One region of the Pseudorhizobium flavum genome, then DNA from elsewhere that is predicted to be linked to it. Evidence: predicted binding sites of a transcription regulator. Region 1 holds the regulator's gene; each other region holds the start of a gene.
The links. The regulator LexA, encoded in region 1, represses DNA repair genes until DNA is damaged. The targets are predictions, from matches to a motif close to TGTTCNNNNTGTGTTCNG.

Region 1 (5,694 bases):
GCCTTGGCGACGGCGAGCGAGACGCCCAGGATGGCATTGGCGCCGAGGCGCGACTTGTTGGGTGTGCCATCGAGTGCGATCAAAGTCTTGTCGATGTGGATCTGGCTTTCGGCATCGAAGCCGCCAATGGCATCGAAGATCTCGGTATTGACCGCCTCGACCGCCTTCTCAACGCCCTTGCCACCATAGCGCTTGCCGCCATCGCGCAGTTCCACCGCCTCGTGGGCCCCGGTGGAAGCACCCGAGGGGACAGCCGCGCGGCCCATGCTGCCATCCTCCAGGTAGACATCGACCTCCACAGTCGGATTGCCGCGGCTGTCGAGGATTTCGCGTGCGATGATATCGGTAATGGCGGTCATGATCTCTCCCTGAGGTAAACCCAATGCCCTGCGGTCATCGACAATGTCTCTTAATCGATGACAGGCGAATTACAATCCGGCTCCCGCTGCGGCGCCTAGGCGGCCTTGGCCACGGCATCGAAGGCCAGAAGCTTTTCCAGGAGCCGTCGCATGTCCTTCAGATGAACCATGTTGGGGCCATCGGAGGGCGCATTGTCCGGGTCCTCGTGCGTCTCGATGAACAGGCCGGCAACGCCGACAGCGACGGCTGCGCGGGCGAGCGTCTCGACGAACTCACGCTGGCCACCGGATGAACCGCCCTGCCCGCCGGGCTGCTGCACGGAATGCGTTGCATCGAAGACCACCGGCGAGCCCATCGCGGCCATGATCGGCAGCGAACGCATGTCGGAGACGAGCGTATTGTAGCCGAAGGAGGCGCCACGCTCGCAGAGAAGCACGTTCGGATTGCCGCTTGCCGTGAATTTAGCCTGGACGTTCTTCATGTCCCAGGGCGCTAGGAACTGGCCCTTCTTAACGTTGATGGCGCGACCGGTCTTCGCGGCGGCGATCAGCAGATCGGTCTGGCGGCAAAGGAAGGCGGGTATCTGCAGGATATCGACCGTGGGCGCGACCAGTGCGCACTGTTCTTCCGTGTGAATGTCGGTGAGAACCGGGAAGCCGAATTCCCTCTTGAGGTCGGCAAAGATTTCCATCGCGCTGTCCAGGCCGATGCCGCGCTTACCCGACAACGATGTCCGGTTCGCCTTGTCGAAGGAGGACTTGTAGACAAGGCCGATCCCGAGCTCGGCGCAGAGCTCCTTGAGCCTTCCGGCGATCATGAAGGCGTGGTCGCGGCTTTCCATCTGGCAGGGGCCGGCAATCAGCGAGAAGCGAGCCTGCTGGGAGAACAACACGCGGCCCTGGCCTTCACCCACGAAAACTTCGGGATTGGGCTTAATGTCCATGGCGGCACTCCTTTCAAGCGGCATCTGCTCCGTCGCGGGGACCCGGCTGCGGCGGACGCGATGTCCATAACAGCAACCACCGCCTCTGTCACGGAGCCAAGGCATAAGCACGCCGACGCAGCTGGAACTTTAGCCTTGCGGAACACACCCGGAACATATATGGTCTGTTCCGTATTTGTTTCATCGTCAGGGAACCCGGATGCTCACGCGCAAACAGCAGGAACTGCTTCTTTTCATTCACGAGAGGATGAAGGAGTCGGGCGTGCCTCCGTCCTTCGACGAAATGAAGGATGCGCTCGACCTGGCGTCGAAGTCGGGCATTCACCGGCTGATCACTGCGCTCGAGGAGCGCGGCTTCATCCGCCGGCTGCCCAATCGGGCGCGGGCACTTGAGGTCATAAAGCTGCCGGAAGCCTACAGCACCAGCCTGCAGCCGCGCCGCGGCTTCTCGCCGAGCGTCATCGAGGGCAGCCTCGGCAAGCAGAAGCCCGCGCCGGCCCCCTCGCCGATCGCCGCAAGCAACGAGAACGCAAGCACGAGCGTGCCGGTCATGGGACGTATCGCGGCGGGCGTGCCGATCTCGGCGATCCAGAACAATACGCACGACATTGCGGTTCCTGTCGAAATGCTTGGCGCCGGCGAGCACTATGCACTGGAGGTCAAGGGCGACTCGATGATCGAGGCGGGGATCCTGGATGGGGATACGGTCATCATCCGCAACGGCCAGACGGCCAGCCCCGGAGACATTGTCGTGGCTCTCGTCGATGACGAGGAGGCAACGCTGAAGCGGTTCCGCCGCCGCGGTGCCTCGATCGCGCTGGAGGCTGCCAACCCGGCCTATGAGACTCGCATCCTTCCCGCCGATCGGGTGAAGGTTCAGGGAAAGCTCGTCGGCCTCATCCGCCGCTACCACTGATCATTCGCAGCAGCGCTAAGGGAAGCGTTTCATCGAAGCTGTCATTTCGCCAGTCATAGAGACGGTGGCTGGTCCATGGACGGCGGGTTCCGGCACTTGCCGCGTTGACCCGCCACAGGGACGGGTGGGGACTGCCGTTCAGATAGATTTCGATCGCGCCAGTCTTTCTCAGGCTTGCGGCGTTCAGCAGCACGGCACCCGAGCGACATTCGTCGAACCGCGCGCGAGGAGCAACAACCAGTGCCGCCAGATCGCAGGCGCTTCCTGCTAGTCGCGGATCCTCGACCACGACAATACTGACTCCGCCCTCATGGGCTACCGCCACGCACCAGAGCTTGGGCAGGCAATGGAACCGGCCCGCATCAGCTGCGGCGAGAGCGAGCATTGACGACATCTCCGACCGGACACGGTCACGCTGCTCGTCCGTTAGCGCGGCTTTCACAGAAGGATCGCCTGCCGCCGCAATGCCAATGTCACTTGCCGGAGACATGACCGGAGCGACGGGCTCGGGAAGCAGCAGGGCGCGCTGCCACTGGTCGAAGATGAAGGCTGGCGGGCGCGTGCGGTTGGTGGCAACACCAGCGCTCACCAGGGCTACCAGCGCCCCGTCGTCGGAGACCAGGACATCGGATGGGGGCAGTCGGTTCGCCTGCCAACTCAGCGCGAAGGCGAGCGCCATGATCGGTACGCCGACCAGCCGAAGCCGAGTACGCAACAGGGCGAGGATCAGGAAGCCGATGGAGGCGATCGACAGGAACCAGGGGTGCTGCCGGCCGGTGCCGACGTCTCCACCCCAGGCAGCCACGTGTTTCGCGACAGCGATGACCGCCTCCAGCCCCAGACCCATCAGTTTCAGGAGGGGCGCATCGAGCCCGAGCGGCATCAGCAACATACCGAGCAGGCCAGCTGGCATGACCACGAAGGAGATGATCGGCATCACGGCGAGGTTGGCCGCCAGGCCATAGCCGGCAAGCCGGTGAAAGTGCTCCATCGAGTAGATCGCCGTCGACAGGCCGCCGATCAGCGAGGTCGCGAAAATCCCCGCCATCCAGTGCCAGCCGGTCAGCATCGGCGCGAGCCTGCCGCGGGCGAAGATCGAGGGTTCCGAATCCTCCCCTGCGCCGCGCCGGCTCCAATAGGCATAACCCGCGACCAGCGCGGCCGTCGCCGCGAATGACATCTGGAAGCTCGGCCCCATGATCTCGGAAGGGGCCATCGCCAGCATGATGAGCGCCGCCAGCGCGATATTGCGAAGGCTGATTGCCGCGCGATCGAACCACACAGCGATGAGCATCACCGCCATCATCAGGTAGGCTCGCTCTGCAGAGACCGCGAAGCCGGAGACGAGATAGTAGGCAGTGGCCATGAGCAGCGCCCCGGTGGCGGCGATCTTCTTCACCGGCCACGCCTGGGCGAAGCCGGTGAACAGGCAGAGGCAACTGCGCAGTCCGACGAAGAAGATACCGGCGGCGAGCGCCATGTTGAGCCCGGAGATCGCCACGATATGGGCAAGGCCGGAGATGCGCAGGGCCTCCGTCGTTTCTCGGGAGATCGCACGTCTCTCATCGGTGACAATGGCTGCTGCGAACGCACCCGCGTCCCCTGGTACTACGCTGCGGATCCGGTCGGCGATCATGCTGCGTAGGGAGAAGATCCATCTCTCGAGGGCCCGACCCCAGTCCAGCGCTGCGTCCTGCGAAGGGACTGCCGCCTGTGGCGCACCGTAGAAGAAGCCAATCGCCCCGATGCCATCATGAAAGGAGCGGAAGGCAAAATCATTCAGGCCGGGGAGCGCAGGCCCGGAAGGCGGAGACAGACGGGCGCGCCCCCGGATAGCCGCGCCTGCCTCGAATGGCCGGTGCTTGCCGCGGGCGAGAAGAACCACGTCGCGCGGCGGTCGCCTGAGGGTCGGCTGCTCCGTCTGCTGAACACGAATGAAGTAGCGCCACCGGCCTTCACCCGCCGGCTCGCGTCGATGCACCTCGCCTGCAATGGTCGTAGTGACGGGGGAGTCGAGGATAACGGTGGCATGCCGCCACGTCTCGAACTGCGCAAGGGCCATTCCTGCCAGAACAAGCGCCGGCGCAAAGAGAAGCAGCGGGAGCCTTCCGGAACGTTGTTGGACGACGATCGTCGCGATTGCAAACGCGACGAAGAGCACCAGCGGGATTTGCGCCGGCGGATCGCGGGGAAGCGTGAACCAAAAGACCGCACCGGCCCCGACAAGCACGGGCACGAACAGGAAGGCGTGGCCATGGGCGACTTCCTCCTCCAGCAGCCTGCGCACCTGCGCCGGAAGGCGTTCCATCAACCGCGCGACGTCGCCCAGGCTCAACGACGCCGGTCTTCGAATCCGGCTATCGGCAAGGACCGGCGCCGGCCTCTCGCCAGTATCACGGACGCTGCCTGCCGCTGCGGGAGCGGAAACCACACCCGGCCCGGACTGCTCCCGAAGTAGGCCCTGTTGCGGCATCCGCGTCCACCCGCCCCACCGGAGGAAGAATGCAACCAGGGCAGGCGAAATGCAATCCATAACTGCAAGCCGGTTGCAGCAACCTCCAGGTCATGCTCCGTTCCGTTGGCGTCTCGTTAACCGCATCCAAGGCTCGACAGCAGAAGCGATTTCGGCACCGCACAATTAGACCTCCGCAGTGCTTGGCAGCGGCGACCGGATCATATAGCAACACACTACGCTTAATTCTTGTGGCGTTTTGAGACGCCCCGCCGCCAACAGTTTGGAGGATCAGCATGACGGATAAGAGCGCAAATCTGGTACTGGGTAACAAGAACGTCGAGTTGGGCGTGAAATCCGGAACGATCGGTCCGGACGTTATCGACATCGGTGCCCTCTACAAGGAAACCGGGGCCTTCACCTACGACCCCGGATTTACCTCTACCGCTTCGTGCGAATCGAAGATCACCTACATCGACGGGGACGAAGGCGTCCTGCTGCATCGCGGCTATCCGATCGAGCAGCTGGCCGAGCACGGCGACTTCCTCGAAACCTGCTATCTGCTTCTCTACGGCGAACTGCCGACCGCTGCGCAGAAGAAGGACTTCGACTACCGCGTCACGCATCACACGATGGTGCACGAGCAGATGACGCGCTTCTTCACCGGTTTCCGCCGCGACGCCCATCCGATGGCCGTCATGTGCGGCTGTGTCGGCGCATTATCGGCCTTCTATCACGACTCCACCGACATCACCGATCCGCACCAGCGGATGGTGGCTTCGCTGCGCATGATCGCAAAGATGCCGACGATCGCCGCGATGGCCTACAAGTACCATGTCGGCCAGCCGTTCGTTTACCCGCAGAACGATCTCGACTACGCATCGAACTTCCTGCGCATGTGCTTCGCCGTCCCGTGCGAGGAATACAAGGTGAACCCGGTTCTGGCCCGTGCCATGGACCGCATCTTCATCCTGCACGCCGACCATGAGCAGAATGCTTCCACGTCGACGGTCCGCCTCGCCG
Region 2 (5,694 bases), on a different contig from region 1:
AGCCGGGCAGGAAGACGGTGTCGAATTCCAGCCCCTTGGCGGAGTGCAGCGTCATGATCGAGACGGCGTCGAGATCCTCGTTCTGCTCGGCATCCATGACCAGCGAGACATGCTCGAGGAAGCCCCGCATGGACTCGAACTGCTCCATGGAGCGGATCAGTTCCTTGAGGTTTTCCAGCCGTCCAGGCGCTTCAGCCGACTTGTCGTTCTTCCACATGTCGGTATAGCCGGACTCTTCGAGGATCTGCTCGGCAAGCTCGATATGCGGAATCTTCTCAAGCCGTTCCTGCCAGTTCCTGAAGTTTTGAATCACGTCGAAGAGCGCCTTGCGCGCCTTCGGTTTCAGCTCGTCCGTCTCGATGATTTCGCTCGCGGCAGCCAGCATCGGGATGTCGCGGGCACGGGCATAGTCGTGGAGCGTCCTGACCGTCGTGTCGCCCAGCCCGCGCTTCGGGGTGTTGACGATCCGCTCGAAGGCGAGATCGTCGGCCGGCTGGCAGGTAAGGCGGAAATAGGCCATGGCGTCGCGGATCTCGAGCCGCTCGTAGAAGCGCGGACCGCCGATGACGCGGTAGTTGAGGCCGAGCGTGACAAAGCGGTCTTCGAACTCGCGCATCTGGAAGGAGGCGCGCACCAGGATCGCCATGTCGTTCAGCGCATGCCGTTTTCCGTCGGCATCGCCGCGCTGCAGCCTCTCGATCTCCTCGCCGACGGCGCGGGCTTCCTCTTCGGAATCCCAGGCCGCGTGTACCTGCACCTTCTCGTCGTCCGGGTCCACGCGGTCGGTGAAGAGCGTCTTGCCGAGGCGCCCCTCGTTGTGGGCGATCAGGTGGCCGGCGGCACCGAGGATATGCTCGGTGGAGCGGTAGTTGCGCTCGAGCTTGATCACCCTGGCACCCAGAAAATCCTTCTCGAAGCGCAGGATGTTGTCGACCTCCGCACCGCGCCAGCCATAGATCGACTGGTCGTCGTCGCCGACGCAGCAGACGTTCTGCGGCACGCCCTTCGGTCGCTGGGCCAAGAGCCGCAGCCACATGTACTGAGCCGTGTTGGTGTCCTGATACTCGTCCACCAGGATGTAGCGGAACTTGGCGTGATACTCCTTCAGGATATCCGGGTGGTCGCGGAAGATCGCGATCGGATGGAGCAGCAGATCGCCGAAGTCGCAGGCGTTCAGCGTCTTCAGCCGGTCCTGGTAGGCCCGGTAGAGTTCGCGGCCCTTGCCATTGGCGAAGGCGCGGGCGTCGCCCTCCGGGATGTCCTTCGGCGTCAGACCCTTGTTCTTCCAGTTGTCGATCATACCGGCGAACTGCCGGGCCGGCCAGCGCTTGTCGTCCAGGCCCTCTGCCTGGATCAACTGCTTGATCAGCCGGATCACGTCGTCGGTATCGAGAATTGTGAAGTCGGAACGCAGCCCCGCGAGCTCCGCATGGCGGCGCAGGAGCTTCACGCCGATCGAGTGGAAGGTGCCGAGCCAGGGCATGCCTTCCACGGCACCGCCGACGAGGACGCCGATGCGCTCCTTCATCTCGCGCGCTGCCTTGTTGGTAAAGGTGACGGCAAGGATCTGGGACGGAAAAGCCTTGCCCGTTGCAAGGATGTGGGCGATGCGGGTCGTCAGCACGCGCGTCTTGCCCGTGCCAGCTCCGGCCAGCACCAGCACCGGGCCGTCCAGCGTCTCGACGGCTTCCCGCTGCTCGGGGTTGAGGCCGGAGAGATAGTCGGGCGCTGCACGGTTCTGGTCGCGCGCGGCCATGGCGCGGGCGGCAATGCCGAGCCCTGATCCCTGTCCCGCGGCGGCCGGTGGTGGCGCCGGTTGCGAAGGACGGCGGGGTTCCGGTTCCTCGTCGAAGAACGGAATGTCGTCGAAAACGTTACTCATGCGGGTCAATGTAGTGATTCGGATCTGAAAGGCCAGAAAAGATGTTCTGGTTTCATTCCTGTCCTTTCACCAGCCAATGGCAAAATCAAGGTATGGCCGGCGAAATGCGGGGGAGGGGCAAGGATGTACAGCGCATGCATCAGACGCGCGATCTGACATCTGCGTGAAACCCCACGATGTTACAAATCCGTAAGGATGCCGATCGCGAATTGCATGTATAGTCGCCGGCATAGATATTGCCGCCATTCATCCGTACTACTCCCGCCGGAGATCTTAATGCGCATCTGGAAGCAACTGCTCCTCAGTCTCGTTGTCGTCGTCGTCGCCCTCTGTCTCTGGGTCTTCATGGTGCCCGGAGCCGGCGATACGCTGGCGAGGATGGGCGTGCCCGAGCCGATCGTCGCGGCGATGCGGCCGCAGGCGGCTCAGGACGCGGAGGCTCCCGGCGCGGGCAGGAATGGCGGACAGGGCAGGGGGCCGGGCGGACGCGCGACCGTGGTCGTGACGGAGCCCGTGGCAACCGGGACGGTTAACGACCGATTGGCCGCAATCGGCAGCGGCGAGGCGATCCAGTCGGTCGTCGTCATGCCCCAGGCGTCGGGCACTATCGAGGAAATTCTCGTGTCGGCGGGCGACAAGGTCACGAAGGGCCAGGTGCTGGCCCGTCTCGACGACGACGAACAGGTGATTGCGCGAGACCGGGCGCAGGTTGCGCTGCGCAGTGCGACCGAGCGCTCCCAGTCGCTCAGCAACCTGCGTTCCGTGTCGCGGCTCGACGTGCTCGATGCGCAGATCGCCGAGGAGACGGCGAAGCTCGAAGTCTCGACTGCCGAACTCAACCTGAAACGCCGCGAAATCGTCTCGCCGATCGATGGCGTGGCAGGGATCGTGCCGGCCAATGTCGGCGACAACGTCACCACGCAGACCGCCATTGTCACGATCGATGACCGTTCCTCGCTTCTGGTGGACTTCTGGGCGCCGGAACGCTTCGCGACCGCCATCTCCGTCGGTCATCCGGTCGAGGCGACATCCATTGCCCGTCCTGGCGACGCCTTCACAGGCGTCGTCCACGCTGTCGACAACCGCGTGGATCCGGCAAGCCGGACGCTCCGCATCCGCGCCCGCATCGACAATCCGGACGACAAACTGCGCGCCGGCATGGCCTTCAGCGTCGGCATGCGCTTCGCCGGCGATACCTTCCCGGCCGTAGATCCGCTGGCGGTACAGTGGGATGCCGAAGGCTCCTATGTCTGGCAGATCGTCGATGGCAAGTCCGTGAAGACGCGCGTGCGGATCATCCAGCGCAACCCCGATGTCGTGCTGGTGGATGCCGAGCTGGAAACCGACGATGCCGTGGTGGTCGAAGGCCTGCAGCGCGTCCGTGAAGGTGCCGACGTCCGCATTGCCGGAGCGCCGGAGACTGCGGAGGTGGCGAGCCAATGACGTCCCACGACAGCCAGACGCCCTCGCAGCAGGACCCCGGCCAGAGCTTCACGGCGCTGTTCGTCCGCCGGCCGATCCTTGCCGCCGTTCTCAACACGCTCCTTGTCGTCGCAGGCCTTGCGGCCCTGTTCGGGGTCGAGGTTCGCGAACTTCCCGATGTCGACCAGCCGGTCATCACCGTTCGTACCTCCTACGACGGGGCCTCGCCCCAGACGATCGACCAGGAATTGACCCAGGTCATCGAGGGGGCGGTGGCGCGCGTCAGCGGGCTCAAGTCCATCTCGTCGGAATCGCAGTTCGGCTCCAGCCGGGTCACGATGGAGTTCTCCGATACTGCCGACCTTGCCGTGGCAGCGAACGACGTACGCGACGCACTTGGCCGCATCACGAACCAATTGCCGGACGATGCCGACGAACCGCGCATCATCAAGGCGGATTCGGACTCCCAGGCAATCATGCGAATTGCCGTCACCTCCAGCACCCTGTCCATGGAAGACCTGACGCTGCTCGTCGACAACGAGGTGACGGACCGGCTGGCGTCCGTCGATGGCGTCGCCGACGTCGAGCTCTATGGCGATCAGGAGAAGATCTTCCGCGTCGACATCAATCAGGCGGCGCTTGCGGGCCGCGGACTGACGGTCGGCGATATCTCGACGGCGCTTTCGACCGCTGCCCTCGACGTCCCGGCGGGCTCGCTGGAGAGCAACCGGCAGAACATCGTCGTGCGAGCCACGGCAAACCTGACGACGCCCGAGGATTTCGAGAGCGTCCTCATCAAGGATAATATCCGGCTGCGTGACGTCGCGACGGTGACGCTTGGTCCCGATGACGGCTCTACCGTGCTGCGCGCCAACGGCGTCCAGGGGGTCGGCCTCGGGATCATCCGCCAGGCGCAGTCGAACACGCTGAGTATTTCCGACGGCGTAAAGGCGGCCGTCGCCGAATTGCAGGAGAATTTGCCGGAGGGTACGCGCATCGCCATCACCAGCGACGACGCCGTCTTCATCGAAGGTGCGCTGCACGAGGTTGAAATCGCGCTCGGGCTTTCCGCCACAGTGGTGCTGATCGTCATCTTCCTCTTCCTGCGGGACTGGCGCGCCACGCTCATCCCCGCCGTCACCATGCCCGTTGCACTGATCGGGACGCTCGTCGCCATCTATCTCGTGGGCTTCTCGATCAATATCCTGACGCTGCTCGCCATCGTACTTGCCACCGGTCTCGTCGTCGACGACGCCATCGTGGTTCTCGAGAATATCGTGCGCCGGCGTGCAGAAGGCATGGGGCCCCGGGCGGCCGCCGTCCTCGGCACGCAGCAGGTCTTCTTCGCGGTCATGGCGACGACGGCGACCCTCGCGGCGGTGTTCATCCCGCTCTCCTTCCTGCCCGGCCAGATGGGTGGGCTGTTCCGCGAATTCGGCTTCGTACTTGCATTTGCGGTTGCGCTGTCATCGGTCACGGCGCTGACGCTCTGTCCGATGCTGGCGTCGCGCATGTTGTCGAAGCCGATCAGGGAAAGCGAAAGCGGTCCGCTCTACTGGATCGGCGACAAGTTCGCGAGCCTCTATGCCGGCATCCTGCGCCGCTGCCTCGATGCGCCGCTGGTTGTCATTGCCGTCTCCGTCCTGATCTCAGTTGCGGCCTACGGGGCCTTCGGCTCCGTTCGCAGCGAACTGACGCCGCGCGAAGACCGGTCGATGGTGATGATGCGGCTTTCGGCCCCGGAAGGCGTGAGCCTCGACTACACACGCGACCAGATGCAGCGCGTCGAGGAAAACCTGCAGCCGCTTCGCGAGTCCGGCGAGATTTCCAACATCTTCTCCATCTCGGGCTTCGGCAGCAACACGAACAGCGGCTTCATGGTGCTGACGCTGGCGCCATGGGATGAACGCGAGCGAACCCAGGATGAGATCGTCCAGGATATCAACGCGGCGGCGCAGACAGTGCCGGCACTTCGCGGCTTTGCCATCCAGTCAAACAGCCTGCGCATCCGCGGGGCCGGTAATGGTCTGCAGATGGCCATGGTCGGTAGCGACCATGCCAGCCTGACCCAGGCTGCCATCCAGCTCGTCTACAAGATGGAAGACAGTGGTCTGTTCGAGACGCCGCGGCTGTCGAATGAACCAACCCAGGCCCAGCTCTCGGTGGCAATCGACCGCGAGCGCGCCTCCGATCTCGGCATCGACATCACCGGGCTTTCAGCTGCCATGCAGGCATTGCTCGAAGGCCGGTCCATCGTCGATGTCTTCGTCGACGGCGAAGCGCTGCCGGTCAAGCTCACCTCCAATACGCAGCCCATCGACGACCCGACGGACCTCGAGAACATCTTCCTCAAGGCGGCTGACGGAAAGATCGTGCCGATGTCGACGATC
Region 3 (5,694 bases), on a different contig from region 1:
AGGCGATGACGCTTGCCGACCGCCTGGTGGTCCTGAACGGCGGGCGCATCGAGCAGATCGGTGCACCACTCGAGGTCTATCACCAGCCGGCCTCAACCTTCGTCGCAAGCTTCATCGGCTCGCCCGCGATGAACCTCCTGCAGGGCGAACTAGACGGCGACCGGCTTGCGGTTGGTCCGTCGCTTCTGACACTGGGCGGGCACGCACCGACGTCCGGAGAGGTCACTGTTGGTCTGCGCGCCGAAGACCTGCGGATCGCTTCGCAGGACGAGGAAGGTCTGCTGTTCCGCCTGGATTATGTCGAGGAACTTGGGTCGCAGCGTCTGGTGCACGGCCATTTGGGGGATCAGGTGGTGACGGCGGCGATGCCGCTTGACGTGCAGCTGCACGACGAGATGAGGCTAGCAGCTGATCCGCGACGGCTGCACTTCTTTTCGAGGGGCACGGGCAAGCGCATCGAGCTGCGTGACGCTCCGGCGGTCGCTCCTCAACAGGCTTTGGATATGGCCTGAACCTGCACCAGTTGAGGCCGTTGCCTTTGACGAGCCGTCGTCCTACATCAGGCGGGCATTTTGAAGGGGCAGGGACGATGGCGAACATCCGCAAGGTCGCATTCCAGATGGATCATATATCCAGCATCAACATTGCTGGAGATTCCACTTTCGCCATGGCGTTGGAGGCGCAGGCTCGCGGCTACGAACTGTTCCACTACACCCCGGATCGGCTGACCATGCGCGACGGCAAGATCTTTGCGGCCGTGGAGCCGATGCAGGTCCGGGACGTCAAGGGCGACCACTACAGCCTTGGCGAGCGCGAGCGCGTCGATCTTTCTACCATGGACGTGATCCACCTGCGCCAGGACCCGCCCTTCCACATGGGCTACATCACCTCGACGCATCTGCTCGAGCGCATCCATCCGAAGACACTGGTGGTCAACGACCCCGCCTGGGTCCGCAATTCGCCGGAGAAAATTTTCGTCACCGAATTTGCCGACCTGATGCCGGCAACGCTGATCAGTCGCGACGTGCAGGAGATCGCCGCCTTCCGCCAGGAGATGGGCGACATCATCCTGAAGCCGCTCTACGGCAATGGCGGTGCGGGCGTTTTCCACTCGGCGCGCGACGATCGCAACTTCACGTCGCTCCTGGAAATGTTCGAACAGGTCTATCGCGGCGAGCCTTATATCGCCCAGGCCTATCTGCCGGCCGTGCGCAAGGGCGACAAGCGCATCCTGCTGGTGGATGGAGAGCCTGTCGGCGCCATCAACCGCGTGCCGGCGGAGACCGACAGCCGTTCCAACATGCATGTCGGCGGCCGCGCCGAGGCCGTGGAACTGACGCGGCGTGATCGGGAGATATGCCAACGGATCGGACCCGCGCTTCGAGAGCGTGGCTTCATCTTCGTCGGCATCGACGTCATCGGCGATTATATGACGGAGATCAACGTTACGTCGCCGACCGGCATTCGCGAGGTGAAGAAGTTCGGCGGCGCCGATGTTGCTGCCCTGCTTTGGGACGCGATCGAAGCCAAGCGCCGTTGAAACTGCGGCTGCAGAGCCGTTTGTTCTCGCGCCACAACCTCCTGCAACCTGAGAGCAACAGAGACGGGAAATAGTTCCTGCGATGTTCTTGTTATATTCTCATTTCCATGCCAGATTGCAATCGCTGGCGCGGAAAGCGTGGATCGCTTGGCGCTTCTGGCATGAGCTTGGAGGCGGTTTATGGTGGCGCGTGTCTCTACGGTTGCATTTCAGGGCATAGAAGGCGTTCCTGTCGAAGTCCAGGTTATGGTCTCGCCTGGCAAGCTGCTGATGCCGATCGTCGGGCTTCCCGACAAGGCGGTGGCGGAAAGCCGCGAAAGGGTTCAGGCCGCCCTCCATGCCTCCGGACTTTCGCTTCCGCCCAAGAAGGTGACGGTGAACCTCGCGCCGGCCGATCTTCCCAAGGAAGGCTCGCACTTTGATCTGGCCATCGCGCTCGGTCTCATGGCGGCCCTTGGCGCCATTCCGGCCGATGCCCTGTCGGGCTATGTCGTCATTGGCGAACTGAACCTCGATGGCACCTTGGCGCCGGTGGCCGGCGCGCTTCCGGCGGCGATCAGCGCGAATGCGCTCGGCAAGGGGCTGATCTGCCCGGCAGACAGTGGGGCCGAGGCCGCCTGGGCCGGATCCGACATCGACATCCTGGCGCCCCGAAGCCTGATCGCGCTCGCCAATCATTTCCGCGGTACGCAGGTTCTCTCCCGGCCGCAGCCGGCCGTACGCGCGCTGCCGGCAAACCTGCCGGACCTGATCGACATAAAGGGGCAGGAGAGTGCCAAGCGGGCGCTGGAGGTCGCCGCGGCGGGCGGTCACAATCTGCTGATGGTCGGCCCTCCGGGGTCCGGGAAATCCATGCTCGCCGCCCGGCTTCCGTCGATCCTGCCGCCGTTGTCGGCCGCGGAGCTGCTGGAAGTCTCGATGATCCACTCCATCGCCGGCCAGCTCTCCGGCGGCAAGCTTTCGGACCGCCGGCCGTTCCGCACACCGCATCACTCCGCGACCATGGCGGCGCTGGTGGGGGGAGGCCTGCGGGCGAAGCCCGGCGAGGCTTCGCTTGCCCATCATGGAATTCTCTTTCTCGACGAGTTTCCCGAGTTCTCGCCGCAGGCGCTCGATGCCCTTCGCCAGCCGCTCGAGACGGGCGAATGCGTCATCGCCCGCGCCAACCATCGCGTCTCATATCCGGCCAGCATCCAGCTTGTCGCCGCAATGAACCCATGCCGCTGCGGGATGGCGGGCGAACCCGGCCACACCTGCGCGCGGGGGCCGAAATGCCTGTCCGACTATCAGGGGCGAATTTCCGGGCCGCTGATGGACAGGATAGACATCCGCATCGATGTGCCGGCGGTCTCTGCGGCCGATCTCATCAGGCCTCGTCCCGCCGAGGCGAGCGCCGACGTCGCCAGGCGCGTTGCCGCCGCCCGCGAGCGGCAGCAGGAGCGTTTCGAATGGGCGGGGATGCCGCAGGTGATGACGAATGCCCGTTGCTCCACCGCGCTTATCGAGAAGATCGCGGAGCCGGATGCGGGTGGCCTGGCACTGTTGCGCGATGCGGCGGAGAAGCTGAAATTTTCCGCGCGCGGCTACCATCGGGTCCTGAAGGTGGCGCGAACGCTGGCGGATCTCGACGGAAGCGATACCGTCGGACGCATCCATCTGGCCGAGGCAATCTCCTACCGCATGGCGGGCGAGCGTCTCTCCGCGGCGGCGTGAATTGGAGAAGAGCGGCGAATAGTGGGTAGTGGGTAGTGGGTAGTTTCGAATGACGCGTTGCAGCTTGGATCCGGTTCGAGAATCGGTTCCTACTCACTACTCACTACTCACTACTCACTACTCACTACTCACTACGATCACCCACCCAGGCCTTCGAACAGCGCGGTCGACAGATAGCGTTCGGCGAAGGAGGGGATGATGACGACGATGTTCTTGCCGGCATTCTCCTCGCGGCTGCCGACCTTGATCGCCGCTGTCAGCGCAGCGCCGGAGGAAATGCCCACCGGAACGCCTTCCAGCCGGGCGACAAGTCGCGCCGTTTCGAATGCCTCGTCATTGGAGACGGTCACGACCTCGTCATAGATGCCGGTGTCGAGGATCTGCGGCGCAAACCCTGCGCCGATGCCCTGGATCTTGTGAGGTCCGGGATTGCCGCCCGAGAGAACCGGGCTGTCGGTAGGCTCGACGGCAATGACCTTGATCTCGGGCTTGCGCTCCTTGAGCACCTGTCCGGCGCCGGTGATCGTCCCGCCGGTGCCGATCCCCGAGACGAGGATGTCGACCTGTCCATCCGTATCGTTCCAGATTTCCTCTGCTGTGGTCTTGCGATGGATTTCCGGGTTGGCGGGATTCTCGAATTGCTGCGGGATGATAGCGTCGGGCAGGGTGGAGGCGAGCTCCTCGGCCTTGGCGATGGCGCCCTTCATTCCCTTCGGTCCCTCCGTCAGCACCAGTTCGGCGCCGAGAAGCGCGAGCATCTTGCGGCGCTCGATCGACATCGTTTCGGGCATGGTCAGGATCAGCTTGTACCCCTTGGCGGCGGCCGCGAAGGCGAGCGCAATGCCGGTATTTCCGGAGGTCGGCTCCACCAGCGTGGTCTTGCCGGGAGTGATCTTGCCCTGAGCTTCCAGGCTCTCGATCATCGCGACGCCAATACGGTCCTTGACCGAAGCGATCGGATTGAAGAACTCGAGCTTGGCGAGCAGGTTCGCCTTGACGCCCTTCTCCTTCGCCAGCTTGTCGAGGCGGACGATGGGGGTGTCGCCGATCGTCTCGGTGATGGAGGAATAGATTCGGCCACGGCCGGGCTTCTTGCTGTCTGTCATCTTGCTCTCCCTAGGATGCCGACAAGTTAGGGCCAGTTTCGCCGGAAGGCCAGCGATCAGCCTTTGCTTCTGGCCGCATGCGCGGAATTTTGTTCCATCCACGGCGCCCGCCGGGGCAGCACGTTGCGCCGTCAGACGCCGGTCGATCCGAAGCCGCCGGCGCCGCGCGCGGTCTCTCCGGCCTCGCGCACCTCGCGCACCTGCACCTGCGTCACCGGCGCCACGATCACCTGTGCGATGCGCATTCCGCGGGTGATCGCAAAATCGTCCTCACCGAAGTTCACCAGCAGGACCTTGACCTCGCCGCGATAGTCGCTGTCGATCGTGCCGGGCGTGTTGAGGCAGGTGATCCCGTGCTTGAAGGCCAGGCCGGAGCGCGGCCGGACCTGCGCCTCGAACCCCTCGGGGATCTCGAACACGAAGCCCGTCGGCACCAGCCCGCGCCGTCCGGGCTTCAGCACGAGGCTCTCGCCCTCGGGAATGGCGGCCCGCAGGTCCATCCCGGCTGCTCCGTGCGTTTCGTAGCCTGGCAGCGGGAGTCCGGCGGCGTGGGGCAGCCGTACAAGACCGAGGACCGGACCGATGATGTCGCGCATGCGAAGTCTCCTTTGTTCCGGAGGTGAATTGCATAAAGCCGGTCAAATCGCTAGATAGGCGCCAACCGACAGGATTTACCAGACATGGCTGAAAGTCTCGCAGAGGCGGTATCCCGCCGCCGCACCTTCGCGATCATCGCGCACCCGGACGCGGGTAAGACCACGCTCACCGAAAAGCTGCTCCTGTTCGGCGGCGCAATCCAGCTTGCCGGCGAGGTGAAGGCGAAGAAGGATCGCATCCAGACCCGTTCCGACTGGATGAAGATCGAACGCGAGCGCGGCATATCGGTCGTCACCTCCGTGATGACCTTCGAATACGAAGGCAATGTCTTCAACATTCTCGACACGCCGGGCCATGAGGACTTTGCCGACGACACCTATCGGACGCTGACCGCGGTGGATGCGGCGGTCATGGTCATCGACGCTGCGAAGGGCATCGAGCCGCGGACGCTGAAGCTGTTCGAGGTCTGCCGCATGCGCGACATCCCGATCATCACCTTCATCAACAAGATGGACCGCGAAAGCCGCGATCCCTTCGAGATCCTCGACGAGGTCGAGGAGAAGCTGGCGCTCGATACCGCGCCGCTGACCTGGCCGGTCGGCCGCTCGAAGACCTTCTGCGGCTCCTACAACCTTGCCGACAACACCTTCCGGGGCTCCGACACCCAGGTCGAGCCGATGCCGGTGAATGGTCCGCAGAGCGTGGCCGACCGGCTGCCGGAAAACGAGAGAAGCGCCT
Region 4 (5,694 bases), on a different contig from region 1:
CGAGACCCTTTAGGATTTCCTCCATGTCATCAGGGGTTGCTCCCAGGATGGAGAGCATCGATGTTGTCGTCATGAAGCGGCGCCCGTCATACGCGCCCTCCGGACGGGGTGATGTGCCGGGCTTCCACTGCAGGAGCGGACGTATGAGGTCCGCCAGACGCTCCAGAATGTCCACGCGCACGGCACGCTTGCCGAGGAAGCGAAAGCCGGCGAGCTTGTAGAAGGTGCGCTCGAAGCCAGGATCGGCAACAACGGATGTCCGGCCGGCAGCCAGTGCCGGAATGAGTTCGCCGTAGCCCGGCTTGTCCAAGCCGTCGTTCTTGAGCGCCCAGAGCAGGGTAATGAGTTCTGCCGGGGCTGGCTTCAGGAGCGCCGGCATGAAGATATGATACGCGCCGAAGCGGATGCCGTAGCGGCGCATGGAAGCGCGGGCGTCCTGGTCGAGCGACTTCACGTCGTCCGCGACATCACGGCGGAACATGACGCCGAGGTTTTCGACCAGCTGGAACGCAAGTCCCTTGGCAAGGCCCTGAAGGTCTTCGGCACGGGAGAGATCATCGAGTGGCTTAAGCACAGTCGCGATATGATGGTTCACGAACCGCTCGATTCGAGCGAGGACATGATCGCGTGCATTGCCGGTCAGTTGCTCATCGGAAAGCAGGATGACGCGCGGCCGCATCACATGATCGCTCGCCGCAAGGCGCGCAACCGGATCACCCAGCCAGCGGACGAAGCCATCCGAGCCGATCGCAAGATCGCTATTGCCGGACGCGAAAAGGCGTGCCGCCCGCGCCTCGAACTCGAGCGCCAGAGCCTTCTGTGCCGCCGCCTGGACAGCCCTCGCATCGGGACCTTCAGCACCCGATACCGGCGTAAACCGGAATCCAGCCAACTGCCCGACGTGATGTCCCTCTACGAAGACATCGCCATTCACACTGATTTCTGCTTCCAGCATCGCATTCTCTCTCAGGCGCCTCATGAGCACAGATGTCCTGCGGTCAACAAAGCGTTTCGTCAACCGTTCATGTAGCGCGTCCGACAGCCTGTCCTCAATTTCCCTGGTCTTTTCTTGCCAGTGTGTCGGATCAGTCAGCCAGCCCGGCCGGTTCGACACGTAAGTCCACGTGCGGATCTGCGCGATCCGCGCCGACAAGGTATCGATTTCACCATCCGTGCGGTCAGCGCGCTTCACCTGCTCGGCCATGAATTCCTCATTCACGGTTCCGCGACGCACAAGATCGAAGAAAAGAGTCGAAATGAGGTCCGCATGCTGCGCCGGCGCAATTCGACGGTAGTCCGGGAGCGCGCAAGCCTCCCAGAGCTTTTCGACCCGCGCCGGCGTCGTGGAGATATCCAGGATCTCGGGATAGCGGCAGAGGTGCTCCAGAGCCCGGCTGTCGGTGGCGGGCAGGGCGCGGGTGAGGCCAGGAACAGTGGGAGCCACTTCCAGGCTTTCACGCAGATCCCGGAGCGACGAAAAGTCGAGCGCCTTCGACCGCCACTGCAGGACTTTGACCTCCTGGAACTCATGGCTCTCGATCCGCTCGACAAGCTCGTCGTCGAGCGGCGGGACCTGACCTGTCACGCCGAACGTGCCATCACGGAGATGGCGGCCGGCTCGGCCGGCTATCTGGCCCATCTCACCGGGCGTGAGATGCCTGAACTGAAAACCGTCGAACTTGCGGTCCTGGGCGAAGGCAACATGATCGACATCCAGATTGAGGCCCATGCCGATGGCATCGGTCGCCACCAGATATTCGACATCACCTTCCTGGTAGAGCCCGACCTGGGCGTTGCGGGTGCGCGGGCTGAGCGCCCCGAGAACGACCGCGGCGCCACCCCGCTGACGGCGTATCAGTTCGGCAATCGCGTAAACCTCGTCGGCCGAGAACGCCACGATGGCCGATCGCTGCGGGAGCCGGGTGATCTTTTTCTGGCCCGCATAGAAAAGTTGCGACATCCGTGGGCGCTCGACGATCGTGATGCCGGGCAGGATGCGTTCCAGGATCGGCCGCATCGTGCCGGCGCCGAGAAGCAGCGTCTCCTCGCGACCTCGCAGATGCAGGATGCGATCGGTGAAGATGTGCCCGCGCTCGAGATCCGCAGCCAGCTGCACCTCATCGATCGCGACGAATGCAGCGTTTGTTTCCCGCGGCATCGCTTCGACGGTACAGACAGAAAACCGGGCATTCGGCGGGCTGATCTTTTCCTCGCCGGTCACCAGGGCGACAGCGTTCGTCCCCACCTTCTCCACCACGCGTGTGTAGACTTCGCGGGCGAGAAGTCTCAGTGGCAGACCGATCACGCCGCTGCCGTGGGCCACCATCCGTTCGATCGCATAGTGGGTCTTGCCGGTATTGGTGGGGCCGAGGACGGCGGTAACACCGCGGCCGCTGAGGATCATGGGATGGAAATTCAAATCCGTATCCGTACATGGTGAGTGCCGGAGCACGCGTCACCAGCGCCCCAGACATGGCAATCGCGAGCCGGCATGGCAAGACGCCAGCGTGCCTGTCCCGCTGTTTTGCAAGGTCGTCATGAACAAAGCGGAACAAATTGGCGACGAATCGCTGACTCGCTCGGATGCTGTTATGTTCTCACGCTGCTTATGGCCGCGTGTGCGTTCCTCGCGCCGGTCTGGAACAAATTGCTTTCCCGCCCATTGATGCCTCGGAACAAAACGGTAGAAGATGCGTTTGTTCCCGCATCCTGAATGTTGGATCGGAGAATAGCATGCTCGGTACGGTGTTGCTGGTAATCCTGATACTGCTCCTGATTGGCGCTTTGCCGAATTGGGGTTACAGCCGCGGCTGGGGCTACGGACCGTCAGGAGGTCTCGGGCTCATCCTGGTCATCGTCATAATCCTCCTGCTCATGGGCAGGATCTAGTAAAGCGTCGTCAAATCGGGAAGGAAAAATCATGAAGAAGATCTTGCTCGCCGCCGCCCTCATCGGCTCTCTCGCATCCTGCACGTCCACGGAACGCGGCACGGCCATCGGTGCCGGTACGGGCGCTGTTGTCGGCGGCCTTGCAACGAACAGCTGGGGTGGCGCAGCGGTCGGCGCGGTCGCAGGCGGCGCGGTCGGCGCGCTGGTGGGCGCATCCCAAGAGCGCTCGGGCTACTGCGTCTATCGGGATCGCTACGGCCGGACCTACGAAGCACGCTGCCGCTAACTGGCACCTTCTGGAAAAAAAAGCGGCGTCGGTTACCCGGCGCCGCTTTTCGTTTTGCCTGCCAGGCGGGTATCAGGCGAAGTATTGCCCCCCATTCACGGTCATGGTCGATCCCGTAATGAAACCTGCGTCGTCTGACGCGAGGAAGACCACGCAACGGGCGATTTCCTCCGGTTCGCCCAGTCGGCCAACCGGAATCTGCGGGATGATCCGCTCGTTCAGGACCTTTTCCGGTACTGCTTTCACCATGTCAGTGCCGATATAGCCTGGGCAGATGGCGTTGACGGTGATGTTCTTGGCAGCCCCTTCCTGCGCGAGCGCCTTCGTGAAGCCGAGATCGCCTGCCTTCGCGGCGGAGTAGTTGACCTGACCCATCTGTCCCTTCTGGCCGTTGATCGACGAGATGTTAATGATGCGTCCGAACCCGCGATCACGCATGCCGCCCCAGACCTGATGGGTCATGTTGAACAAGCCGGTGAGGTTCGTGCCGATGACCTCGTTCCACTGCTCGGGCGTCATTTTGTGGAACATCCCGTCGCGCGTAATCCCAGCATTGTTGACGAGGACTTCGACCGGACCGATCTCAGCCTCGATGCGGGCGACACCGTCCGCACATTCCTGATAGTTGGACACGTCCCATTTGAAGGCGGGGATACCAGTCTCTTCGCCGAAGGCCTTCGCCTTCTCCTCGTTTCCCGCAAAACTGGCGGCAACGCGAAATCCGGCGGCGGCAAGCGCGACCGATATGGCTGCTCCTATCCCGCGCGTTCCCCCCGTAACCAATGCAACTTTACTCATGCAGCTCTCCTCCGTTGCACCTTCAAGCAGCCCTCGCGAGCCCGCGCAGAATTAGTCAGACCGGCCGCCGCGTCGGTTGCGGCAGCCGTCGCCCGTCACATCGCCTCCAGGCACATGGCAACACCCATGCCGCCCCCGATGCAGAGCGTGGCCAGGCCCTTGCGGACGCCACGCCGCTTCATCTCGAAGACAAGCGTATTGAGAATGCGCGCACCCGAGGCGCCGATCGGATGACCGATCGCGATGGCGCCGCCGTTGACATTGACGATTGCCGTATCCCAACCGAGTTCCTTGTTGACGGCGCAAGCCTGGGCAGCGAAAGCCTCGTTCGCCTCAACCAGGTCCAGGTCCTGCGGCTTCCACCCTGCCTTCTCCAGCGCTCTCCTCGAGGATGGAATGGGTCCCGTCCCCATGATCTGCGGATCGACGCCGGCCGTCGCCCAGGAGACGATCCGCACGAGCGGCTGGATACCTCTGCGGCTCGCCTCCTCTTCCGTCATCAGGACGGCAGCGGCGGCACCATCATTGATACCAGAGGCATTGCCGGCGGTCACCGTACCCTCCTTGTCGAAGGCCGGGCGAAGCTTCGCCATGTTGTCGAGGGTTGCTCCGGCGCGGATGTACTCGTCGGTATCGACCGTAACATCGCCCTTGCGCCCCTTAACCACGAAGGGAACGATCTCATCCTTGAACCGTCCGGCAGCCTGGGCGGCTTCCGCCTTGTTCTGCGACTGGACGGCGAACTGGTCCTGCTCGTCGCGCGACAACTGCCACTGACGGGCGACGTTCTCGGCCGTGATCCCCATGTGATAGCCATAGAAGGCGTCGGTCAGGCCGTCCTTGATCATCGTGTCGATCATCTTCATGTCGCCCATCTTCACGCCGTTGCGCAGATGGGCGCAGTGCGGCGCCATCGACATGGATTCCTGCCCACCGGCGACGACGATCCTGGCATCTCCGAGAGCGATCTGCTGCATGCCGAGCGCGACGGCGCGAAGACCTGAGCCGCAGAGCTGGTTGACGCCCCAGGCGGTCGCCTCCTGGGGGACGCCTGCCTTCATCGCAGCCTGGCGTGCAGGGTTCTGGCCCTCACCTGCAGGCAGAACCTGACCGAGAATGACTTCGTCCACTTCGGCGGCATCGACCTTGGCGCGATCGAGAGCGCCCTTGATCACGGCGGCTCCCAGTTCATGCGCCGGCACGTTTGCGAACGCGCCGTTGAACGAGCCAACGGCGGTGCGGGCAGCCGAGGCGATTACGATGGAAGGGTTGGTCACGGACGTCTCCTCGTCATTTCCATTTTGCTGAAACAGTGACAAAGCTTCGATACGAAGTCAAACAGGCTTACCTGCAACTTTGATCGGATGAAGAGTTGACGTTTGACAGCTTGTTTTTGCGCAGCAAACCGCCTCCCCGCGGCGCACAAAAACACGTTGTCAGGCTGCTTCGTTTGGGCTTACATTTGCCCGGGGAGAGCTCTTCCGGCAGGAGCTTGGACGGAGCGAGGAGATGAGAATGGCCAAGACCGAAGGCGACACCGTCATCAAGAAATACGCCAACCGGCGTCTCTACAATACCGGCACCAGCACCTACGTGACGCTGGAAGACCTCGCGAAGATGGTCAAGAAGGGCGAGGAGTTCACCGTCCAGGACGCCAAGACGGGAGAGGATATCACCCACTCGGTGCTGACCCAGATCATCTTCGAGCAGGAGTCCAAGAC

Region 2: a site for LexA is predicted at 1,925-1,942, ahead of ACEPP2_RS05220 (ATP-dependent helicase). Genes of this name have one in related genera too.
Region 3: a site for LexA is predicted at 1,624-1,641, ahead of ACEPP2_RS03010 (YifB family Mg chelatase-like AAA ATPase). Genes of this name have one in related genera too.
Region 4: a site for LexA is predicted at 2,548-2,565, ahead of ACEPP2_RS08335 (helicase-related protein). Genes of this name have one in related genera too.

The regions. Positions count from the first base shown of each region.
Region 1 is NZ_JBIOKZ010000008.1:109,703-115,396, forward strand. It holds gene eno (phosphopyruvate hydratase) at 1-359, opposite strand, end outside; gene kdsA (3-deoxy-8-phosphooctulonate synthase) at 455-1,303, opposite strand; gene lexA (transcriptional repressor LexA) at 1,503-2,219, shown strand; gene ACEPP2_RS15895 (ComEC/Rec2 family competence protein) at 2,200-4,692, opposite strand; gene gltA (citrate synthase) at 4,968-5,694, shown strand, end outside.
Region 2 is NZ_JBIOKZ010000002.1:358,583-364,276, forward strand. It holds gene ACEPP2_RS05220 (ATP-dependent helicase) at 1-1,882, opposite strand, end outside; gene ACEPP2_RS05225 (efflux RND transporter periplasmic adaptor subunit) at 2,159-3,325, shown strand; gene ACEPP2_RS05230 (efflux RND transporter permease subunit) at 3,322-5,694, shown strand, end outside.
Region 3 is NZ_JBIOKZ010000001.1:638,358-644,051, reverse strand. It holds gene ACEPP2_RS03020 (sn-glycerol-3-phosphate import ATP-binding protein UgpC) at 1-512, shown strand, start outside; gene gshB (glutathione synthase) at 590-1,540, shown strand; gene ACEPP2_RS03010 (YifB family Mg chelatase-like AAA ATPase) at 1,721-3,253, shown strand; gene cysK (cysteine synthase A) at 3,391-4,359, opposite strand; gene dut (dUTP diphosphatase) at 4,491-4,955, opposite strand; gene ACEPP2_RS02995 (peptide chain release factor 3) at 5,040-5,694, shown strand, end outside.
Region 4 is NZ_JBIOKZ010000003.1:307,833-313,526, reverse strand. It holds gene ACEPP2_RS08335 (helicase-related protein) at 1-2,404, opposite strand, end outside; gene ACEPP2_RS08330 (DUF3309 family protein) at 2,734-2,889, shown strand; gene ACEPP2_RS08325 (YMGG-like glycine zipper-containing protein) at 2,918-3,175, shown strand; gene phbB (acetoacetyl-CoA reductase) at 3,248-3,973, opposite strand; gene ACEPP2_RS08315 (acetyl-CoA C-acetyltransferase) at 4,069-5,250, opposite strand; gene phaR (polyhydroxyalkanoate synthesis repressor PhaR) at 5,489-5,694, shown strand, end outside.